2 regions of the uncultured Azonexus sp. genome follow, and region 1 is predicted to be linked to the other one. Evidence: riboswitches for the same ligand, from Rfam matches in the RefSeq annotation. Region 1 holds a riboswitch; the other holds the start of a gene.
What was found. Region 1 has a riboswitch for S-adenosylhomocysteine ahead of ahcY (adenosylhomocysteinase). Riboswitches for the same ligand answer to the same signal wherever they lie in the genome.
Positions count from the first base shown of each region.

Region 2: another riboswitch for S-adenosylhomocysteine. It lies ahead of metH (methionine synthase); the one in region 1 lies ahead of ahcY (adenosylhomocysteinase).

Region 1 is NZ_CALJNI010000008.1:119,313-124,180, forward strand. Features, by position in the region: gene metK (methionine adenosyltransferase) at 1-803, shown strand, start outside; gene Q0799_RS06520 (HD-GYP domain-containing protein) at 867-2,072, shown strand; S-adenosyl-L-homocysteine riboswitch at 2,093-2,157, shown strand; gene ahcY (adenosylhomocysteinase) at 2,231-3,631, shown strand; gene Q0799_RS06530 (TlyA family RNA methyltransferase) at 3,668-4,489, shown strand; gene metF (methylenetetrahydrofolate reductase [NAD(P)H]) at 4,486-4,868, shown strand, end outside.
Region 2 is NZ_CALJNI010000008.1:272,404-277,271, reverse strand. Features, by position in the region: gene metH (methionine synthase) at 1-2,925, opposite strand, end outside; S-adenosyl-L-homocysteine riboswitch at 3,000-3,070, opposite strand; gene Q0799_RS07305 (cold-shock protein) at 3,363-3,566, shown strand; gene Q0799_RS07300 (hypothetical protein) at 3,695-3,871, shown strand; gene Q0799_RS07295 (hypothetical protein) at 3,939-4,301, shown strand; gene Q0799_RS07290 (cache domain-containing protein) at 4,337-4,868, opposite strand, start outside.

The DNA of each region.
Region 1 (4,868 bases):
ACCAGGGCCTGATGTTCGGCTACGCCTGCGACGAAACCCCGTCGCTGATGCCGCTGCCGATCTATCTGTCGCACCGCCTGGTCGAGCGCCAGGCCATGCTGCGCAAGGACGGCCGCCTGCCGTGGGCACGCCCGGACGCCAAGTCGCAGGTCACCATCCGCTACGTCGATGGCAAGCCGCACTCGATCGACACCGTCGTGCTGTCCACCCAGCATTCGCCGGACATCAGCCTGGAAGACCTGCGCGAAGCGACCATCGAGCAGATCATCAAGCCGGTCCTGCCGAAGGAGCTGATCAAGGGCGACATCAAGTTCCTGGTCAACCCGACCGGCCGCTTCGTCGTCGGCGGCCCGCAGGGCGACTGCGGCCTGACCGGCCGCAAGATCATCGTCGACACCTACGGCGGGGCCGCACCGCACGGCGGCGGCGCCTTCTCCGGCAAGGACCCGTCCAAGGTCGACCGCTCGGCCGCCTACGCCACCCGCTACGTCGCCAAGAACATCGTCGCCGCCGGCTTGGCCAGCAAGTGCCTGGTGCAGGTTTCGTACGCCATCGGCGTCGCCGAGCCGACCTCGATCATGGTCGAGACCTACGGCACCGGCAAGGTCAGCAACGAAACGCTGACCGCGCTGGTCCGCAAGCACTTCGACCTGCGCCCGAAGGGCATCGTCAACATGCTCGACCTGCTGCGCCCGATCTACCAGAAGACCGCCGCCTACGGCCACTTCGGCCGCGACGAGCCGGAATTCTCGTGGGAAGCCACCGACCGCGCCAATTTGCTGAAAAGCGACGCTGGCCTGTAATCGGCAACAACAGCAAGACAAAAGGGGCTTCGGCCCCTTTTATTTTTGTTACTATTGCCACATATGCTGAAAAAAATCCCGGTCGAGCATCTGCGGCTCGGCATGCACCTTCAGGCCTTCTGTGGCGACTGGCTGGACCATCCGTTCTGGCGGACCCGCTTCGTCCTCAAGGATGCGCAGGATCTGGTCCTGATCCGGGAAAGCAGCATCCGCGAAGTGTGGATCGACATCGACAAGGGCATCGATATCGAAGCGGACCGCACCCGCAGCGAGGAAAAATTCCAGACCATCGAGGAAATCCCCCCGCCACCGCCCGTCGTTCAGCCCAAGGCCGCCTTTGCCGACGAAGTGAAACGCGCCTCGCGCATCGTTGCCAAAGGCCGTGAAGCCGTCGTCTCGATGTTCCAGGAAGCACGCATGGGCAAGGCCATCGAGGCCGAAGCTGCGGCACCGCTGGTCGAGGAAATCTCCAACTCGATGCTGCGCAACCCCGGTGCGCTGGTCAGCATCGCCCGCCTGAAGACGGCGGACGACTACACCTACCTGCATTCCGTCGCCGTCTGCGCCTTGATGATCGCGCTGGCCCGCCAGCTCGGACTCGACGAGCAACAAACGCGCGAAGCCGGCATGGCCGGTCTGCTGCACGATCTGGGCAAGGCGATGATGCCGAGCGCCGTGCTCAACAAACCCGGCAAGCTGACCGACGCCGAATTCGCCGTGGTCAAGACCCACCCGGAAGAAGGCCACAAGCTTCTGCTGGCCGGCAACGGCGCCAGCGAAATCGCCCGCGACGTCTGCCTGCACCACCATGAAAAATTCGACGGCAGCGGCTATCCGGCCGGCCTGTCCGGCGAGGCGATCAGTCTTTACGCGCGCATGGGCGCGGTCTGCGACGTGTACGACGCAATCACCTCCAACCGCCCGTACAAGGCCGGCTGGGACCCTGCCGAATCGATCCGGCGGATGGCCGAATGGAAGGGGCATTTCGATCCGGCCATCTTCCAGGCCTTCGTCAAGAGCCTGGGCATCTACCCGGTCGGTTCGCTGGTCCGGCTCGAATCCGGCAAGCTCGGCGTGGTCGTCGAACAGAATGGGCAATCGCTGCTCAAACCGCGGCTCAAGGTATTTTTCTCGACCCGCTCGCAAAGCTATCTGAAGCCGGAAATCATCGACCTGGCGCGCAGCGCCGAAAAGATTGCCGGCCGCGAAGATGCCGAAAAATGGGGAATCAAGGATGTGGACCGCTACTGGGCTGCCGAAACAGTCTGAAAACGGTTTATAATCCGCTACCTACCGAGGAGCGCTGCAAGAGACCCTATCTCTCAGGCTCGGTTCAAAACTGCGCTCACTGTCCAACCCTGCCGGGCGCAGGGGGTTCGGTGAGTTGAACACCGCCCCTCCCCGTCACAGTTATTCAGGAGCTTACTGTGGCTAATACCCAAGACTACGTCATTGCCGACATCAACCTTGCCGACTGGGGTCGCAAGGAAATCCGCATCGCCGAAGGCGAAATGCCGGGCCTGATGGCCATTCGCGAAGAATTCGCGAAGACCCAGCCGCTCAAGGGCGCACGCATCACCGGTTCGCTGCACATGACCATCCAGACCGCCGTGCTGATCGAGACGCTGACCGCGCTCGGCGCCGAAGTCCGCTGGGCCTCGTGCAACATCTTCTCGACCCAGGATCACGCCGCCGCCGCCATCGCTGCCGCCGGCATCCCGGTCTTTGCCGTCAAGGGCGAAACCCTGGTCGATTACTGGGACTACACCCACCGCATCTTCGAATGGACCGACGGCGGTTACTCGAACATGATCCTCGACGACGGCGGCGACGCAACACTGCTGCTGCACCTCGGCGCCAAGGCCGAGAAGGACATCTCGGTGCTGGCCAAGCCGGGTTCGGAAGAAGAAACCATCCTGTTCGCCGCGATCAAGGCCAAACTGGCCGTCGATCCGACCTGGTACTCGGTGCGCCTGGCCCAGATCAAGGGCGTCACCGAAGAAACCACCACCGGCGTGCATCGCCTGTACCAGATGCATGCCCGCGGCGACCTCAAGTTCCCGGCGATCAACGTCAATGACTCGGTGACCAAGTCCAAGTTCGACAACCTCTACGGCTGCCGCGAATCGCTGGTCGACGGCATCAAGCGCGCCACCGACGTGATGGTCGCCGGCAAGATCGCCGTCGTCTGCGGCTACGGCGACGTGGGCAAGGGTTCCGCCCAGGCCCTGCGCGCGCTGTCGGCGCAGGTCTGGGTCACCGAGATCGACCCGATCTGCGCGCTGCAGGCCGCGATGGAAGGCTACCGCGTCGTCACCATGGAATACGCCGCCGACAAGGCCGACATTTTCGTCACCACGACCGGCAACTTCCACGTCATCACCCATGACCACATGGTCAAGATGAAGAACAACGCCATCGTCTGCAACATCGGCCACTTCGACAACGAAATCGACGTCGCGTCGCTGGAAAAGTACCAGTGGGAAGAGATCAAGCCGCAAGTCGACCACGTCATCTTCCCGGACGGCAAGCGCATCATCCTGCTCGCCAAGGGCCGCCTGGTGAACCTCGGCTGCGCCACCGGCCACCCGTCCTACGTGATGTCCTCGTCGTTCGCCAACCAGACCATCGCCCAGATCGAGCTGTTCACCAAGACCGCCGACTACCCGGTCGGTGTGTACACGCTGCCCAAGCACCTGGATGAAAAGGTCGCCCGCCTGCAGCTGAAGACGCTCAACGTGCAACTGACGACGCTGACGCAGCAACAGGCCGACTACATCGGCGTGCCGGTGGAAGGCCCGTACAAGGCCGACCACTACCGCTACTGATCGTCCGCAGCTGCCACCGAGGCCGCCCCGATAAGCATGAACTCCTTCCATGCCCGCCAGGGCGGTCGGCAACGTGACGAGAAACCGGTCAAGACGCCGGTCGATCGTCACGGCCTGCTGCGCGCCGACGCACTGCTGGTCCAGCGCGGACTGGCGGCGTCGCGCACGCAGGCGCAGCGACTGATCGGCGAAGGCCGGGTACTCGTCGACGGCAAGGCAATCGCCAAGCCGTCGCTGGAACTGCCTGCCGACGCCAGCCTCACCGTTGTCGAAGACGAAAGCGACCGCTACGTTTCGCGCGGCGGCCTCAAGCTGGCCGGCGCCCTGGCGCACACCGGTCTCGATGTCACCGGCAGGATCTGCCTCGATGTCGGGCAATCCACCGGCGGCTTCACCGACTGCCTGCTGCAGGCCGGCGCCGCAAAAGTGGTCGGCGTCGATGTCGGTCATGCTCAACTGCACGCCAAGCTGAAAAACGACGGGCGCGTCAGCGCACTGGAAGGCATCAACTGCCGCGCGCTAACCGCCGCCGATCTCGGCGACGCCATGCCGACCGGCGGTTTCGACCTGATCGTCGGCGACGTCTCGTTCATCTCGATGACCCTGGTGCTGCCGCAACTACCGGCGCTGCTCGCCGCCGACGGCGACCTGCTGCTGCTCATCAAGCCGCAGTTCGAGGTCGGCCCGCACAACATCGGCAAGGGCGGCATCGTGCGCGACCCGTCGCTGTACCGCGAGGTCGAAGGACGCTTCCTTGATCTTGCCCGGCAACTCGGCCTGATGGCAAAAGCCTGGCTCGACAGCCCCATCACCGGCGGCGACGGCAACCGCGAATTCTTTATCTGGCTGAAAAAATGAACACCAATATCTCGATCGAATTCTTCCCGCCGCAGACGCCCGAAGGCGTCGACAAGCTGCGCGCCACCCGGGCCGAACTGGCCAAGCTGAAACCCGAGTTCTTCTCGGTCACCTACGGCGCCGGCGGCTCGACCCGCGAGCGCACCTTCGCCATCGTCCGCGAAATCGCCAGCGAAGGCTTCGACGCCGCGCCGCACCTGTCATGCATCGGCTCGACGCGTGAGTCGATCCGCGAAATCCTGGCCGAATTCAAGGCCGCCGGCATCCGCCGCATCGTCGCCCTGCGCGGCGACCTGCCGTCGGGCATGGCCGAGGCTGGCGAATTCCGCTACGCCAACGAACTGGTCGAATTCATCCGCGCCGAAACCGGCAACCACTT
Region 2 (4,868 bases), 150 kb from region 1:
GGCGGTTTCGCCGACGACGTCGTTGGTCAGGATGGCCGGGTAGCGGCCGGCCAGGTCCCAGCTCTGGAAGAAGGGCGACCAGTCGATGTAGGGGACGAGGTCGGCGAGCGGGATGTCCAGCGTCTGGCGGCCGAGTTGCGCCGGTTTGACCGGCGTGTGCGCTGCGTTCCACGTGAAACGGTTGGCCCGGGCGTCGGCCAGGCTGACCAGCGTGGCGCCCTTGCGGCCGGCGTGCTCGGCGCGCACGGTTTCGTATTCGGCGGCGATTTCGGCAACGTAGCCGGCCTTCTGGTCGGTCGATAGCAGCTTGGTGGCGACGCCGACGGCGCGCGAGGCGTCCGGCACATAGACCACCGGGCTGTCGGTGTTGCTGGCGATCTTGATCGCGGTATGGGCGCGGCTGGTGGTGGCGCCGCCGATCAGCAGCGGCTGGTTCATGCCGAGGCGTTTCATCTCGGCGGCGACGTGGGCCATTTCTTCCAGCGACGGGGTGATCAGGCCCGAGAGGCCGATGATGTCCACCTTGTGCTCGAGCGCCGCCTTGAGGATGTTGTCGCAAGGCACCATGACGCCGAGGTCGATGACGTCGTAGCCGTTGCAGCCGAGCACGACGCCGACGATGTTCTTGCCGATGTCGTGCACGTCGCCCTTGACCGTCGCCATCAGGATCTTGCCCTTGGAGCCGAGGCCGGTACGGGCCTTTTCGGCTTCGATGTAGGGCAGCAGGTGGGCGACCGCCTGCTTCATGACGCGCGCCGACTTGACGACTTGCGGCAGGAACATCTTGCCGGCACCGAACAGGTCGCCGACGACGTTCATGCCGCTCATCAGCGGCCCTTCGATGACCGCCAGCGGCGGCTTGCCTTCGCTTTCCAGCTTGACGCGGACTTCCTCGGTATCGGCGACGACGAAATCGGTGATGCCCTTGATCAGCGCGTGTTCCAGGCGCTTTTCGACCGACTGCTCGCGCCAGGAGAGGTCCGGGCCGGCGTCCTTGGCCTTGCCTTCCTTGACCGTCTGCGCGAAATCAACCAGCGCCTCGCCGGCGCCGGGGTTCTTGTTCAAAACCACGTCCTCGACCTTGGCGCGCAGCTCCGGCTCCAGGTCGTCGTACACGCCGAGCATGCCGGCGTTGACGATGCCCATGGTCATGCCGTTTTTAATGGCGTGGTAGAGGAAGACGGTGTGGATCGCCTCGCGCACCGGGTCGTTGCCGCGGAAGCTGAACGACACGTTGGAAACGCCGCCGGAAATGTGTGCGTGCGGCAGGTTTTCCTTGATCCAGCGCACCGATTCGATGAAATCGACGGCGTAGTTGTCGTGTTCCGGGATGCCGGTGGCGATGGCGAAGATGTTCGGGTCGAAGATGATGTCTTCGGCCGGGAAACCCATGCCGGTCAGCAGCTCATACGCCTTGCCGCAGATCTCGATCTTGCGTTCGTAGGTGTCGGCCTGGCCCTTTTCGTCGAAGGCCATGACGATGACGGCGGCGCCGTAGCGGCGGGCGAGTTTCGCCTGTTCCAGGAACCTGGCTTCGCCTTCCTTCATCGAGATCGAATTGACGATGCCTTTACCCTGGATGCACTTGAGGCCGGCCTCGATCACTTCCCACTTCGACGAGTCGATCATGATCGGCACGCGCGAGATGTCCGGTTCCGAGGCGATCAGCTTCAAGAACTTGTCCATGGCGGCGAGCGAATCGAGCATCGCCTCGTCCATGTTGATGTCGATTACCTGGGCGCCGTTCTCGACCTGCTGGCGGGCGACGGCGAGCGCGTCGTCGAAGCGGCCCTCCAAAATCATCCGCGCGAAGGCGCGCGAACCGGTGACGTTGGTGCGCTCGCCGACGTTGACGTAGAGCGAGTCGGCGGTGACGTTGAAGGCTTCCAGCCCGGACAGGCGCAGTGCCGGTGCGATGACCGGTTTCTGGCGCGGGGTGAGCGCCGCGACACGTTGCGCGATGGCGCGGATGTGCTCGGGCGAGGTGCCGCAGCAGCCGCCGACGATGTTGACGATGCCGCGCTCGGCCCAGCCGGCGATCTCGTCGGCCAGTTGTTCCGGGGTTTCGTCGTAGCCGCCGAAGGCATTGGGCAGGCCGGCGTTGGGGTGGGCCGAGACGTAGCAGTCGCAGACGCGCGACAGTTCCTCGACGTACTGGCGCAGCTCGCTGGCGCCGAGCGCGCAGTTGAGACCGAAGGAGAGCGGCTGGACGTGGCGCAGCGAGTTCCAGAAGGCTTCGGCGGTCTGTCCCGACAGCGTGCGCCCGGAAGCGTCGGTGATCGTGCCCGAGATCATCACCGGCCAGCGGCGGCCGGCGATGTCGAAGTACTTCTCGATGGCGAACAGCGCGGCCTTGGCATTCAGCGTGTCGAACACGGTTTCGACGAGCAGGATGTCGGCGCCGCCTTCGATCAGCCCGGTGGTCGCTTCGAAGTAGTTGGCGACCAGTTCGTCGAAAGTGACGTTGCGGTAGCCGGGGTCGTTGACGTCGGGCGAGATCGACGCGGTGCGTGAGGTCGGGCCGAGGACGCCGGCCACGAAGCGCGGCTTGGCCGGATTCTGCGCGGTGAATTCGTCGCACAGGCGGCGGGCCAGTGCGGCGCCTTCGAAGTTCAGTTCGTAGACGATCTCGGTCAGGTTGTAGTCGGCCTGCGAGACGGCGGTCGAGTTGAAGGTGCAGGTCTCGATCAGGTCGGCGCCGGCTTCCAGGTACTCGCGGTGGATGCCGCCGATGATGTCGGGGCGGGTCAGCACCAGCAGGTCGTTGTTGCCCTTTAGGTCGTGCGGGTGATCCTTGAAGCGCTCGCCGCGGTAGTCCTTCTCCTGCAGGCCGTGGCGCTGGATCATCGTGCCCATGGCGCCGTCGAGGACGAGCAGGCGTTGTTCGAGCAGGGCGTGGAGTTCGGCAGTACGGTCGGGCTGGATCATGGATTACCTCGGCAAAGCACCGGTGACGCCGCCAAAAAGCGAACGGCGCTGCAAACCGGCGGGAAACTTGGGGTTTGCGAGCGCCGTTGATCGTTGCCGAGCCTGGCCATTCACTGAAATGGTCGCAGCGCTCCTCGGCAGGGGGTGAAGTGTAGCCGTCGACGGGCCGAAAGCCAAGTTTTCCCTGCAAAAACAGTCGCTCAGCCTGTCTGGTCACGTGGCGGATGTGCCGTGGTCAGCATCCGCCATGACGATTTAGTTTGCTAAGGGATGCAATGCCGCGTATTGTGCACCGCAGCGATTTCTAGTTGTATTGTTATTTTGTCGGTTTAGTACCCGCAGCTCTGCGGCGCCATTCCCCCATCTTCGCTTTGCCCTCTTGATCTCGCCCCACCCAGGGGCATTCCGCCCCGCAATTTTCGGAGATTCAAGATATGGCAACAGGTAGCGTCAAGTGGTTTAACGATTCCAAGGGTTTTGGCTTCATTTCACCTGAAGGCGGCGGCGAAGATCTCTTCGCTCACTTTTCCGCAATTCAATCCAATGGTTTCAAGACCCTGGCCGAAGGCCAACGGGTGAGTTTCGACATCACCAACGGTCCCAAGGGCAAACAAGCCAGCAACATCCAGATCGCCTGATTCTCCAGGCCTTCTCTCTGACAGCCGCATTGGCGTGACTGTCAGTCCCTTCATGCCGACACCCATTGCCGGCATGAAGTCCCCGGATCGGCGCCTGCCGATTCCCGGGCAAACCTAGAAAAGAATCAATGAACATAGAAAAACAACGTGCCCTGGCGGAACGCCTGTGCGCCGAATCGGGTATTTCCGTCCTGCCCTACGGCAACGCCTGGTGGCTACTGGGCCGGGGCATCAACCGGGTGGTTGGCGAACTGGCCGGACTGTCCCATTCCGACCTTCAGCGCTATCAATTCATCGAGCGGTGAGATTCAGGCGGCTGGCCGAAAGCCTTCGGCCCAGTCCGTTCAAAACGACACGGAGAACAGCATGACCATGACCCACGCCATCCAGCGCAACCAGCTCAAGACTTTCTACTACACCCCGGTGCATTGCCCTTTCTGCGGCACCCGGGTGATGGGGGCCGATCCGGTGGACGAAACCTTGATCACCGCCTGTATCCATACCCTGTTCATCGCCCATGACATGGCTTTTGAATACCGCTCCGAGCGTTTCGACACGAATCTGTGCCTCAACGGCCTGAGCGAAAGGGAAGTCGAAGAGCGGTGGCTGAGGGAGACCGACGGCATCGACGGCCTCACCAACCAGGTCACCCTGGCAGACGCCATCAAGGTTGCCGCCTACGCGCCGGCGCCGTCGGCCTATGGTTCCTACTACGGGTTCGCGCCGACTGAATGAGCGGATTGCGGCGGCGTCACGGCTGAACCGCCGCCTCAGCCCAGCGGCTCGCAGCGCAGCCAGATCGTGAATACGGCGCCGCCCCCGTCTGGGGAGTCGACGGTGATGCGGCCGTCGTAGCGTTCGACCAGCGATTTGCTGACCCACAGGCCAAGGCCGTGGCCGCCGGGTTTGTGGGCGGTGTAGAAGGGCTCGAACAGGTGTTCGCGGTCGGCTTCCGGGATGCCCGGGCCGGAGTCGGCGACGCTCAGGCGCAGGCCGATCGGCATGTCGGCTTCGTCCCAGTCCTCGACCGCCAGCCGCAGCGTGCCGCCGTCGGGCATGGCCTGGATCGCGTTGGCCAACAAATTGATGACGACCTGCTGCAGCTCGTTCTTGTTGCAGGTGACCAGCCGCGCCGAATCGATCTGCTGTTCGATGGCGATATTGCCCTTGCGCAACAGGTGACCGACCAGCAGCAGGCAATCGTGGATCAGTTGCTGGGCGCCGACCGGTTCGAGGTAGCCGACGTATTCCTGCGGTCGGGCGAATTGCAGCAGCTTGGTCACGATCAGGCGGATGCGGTGC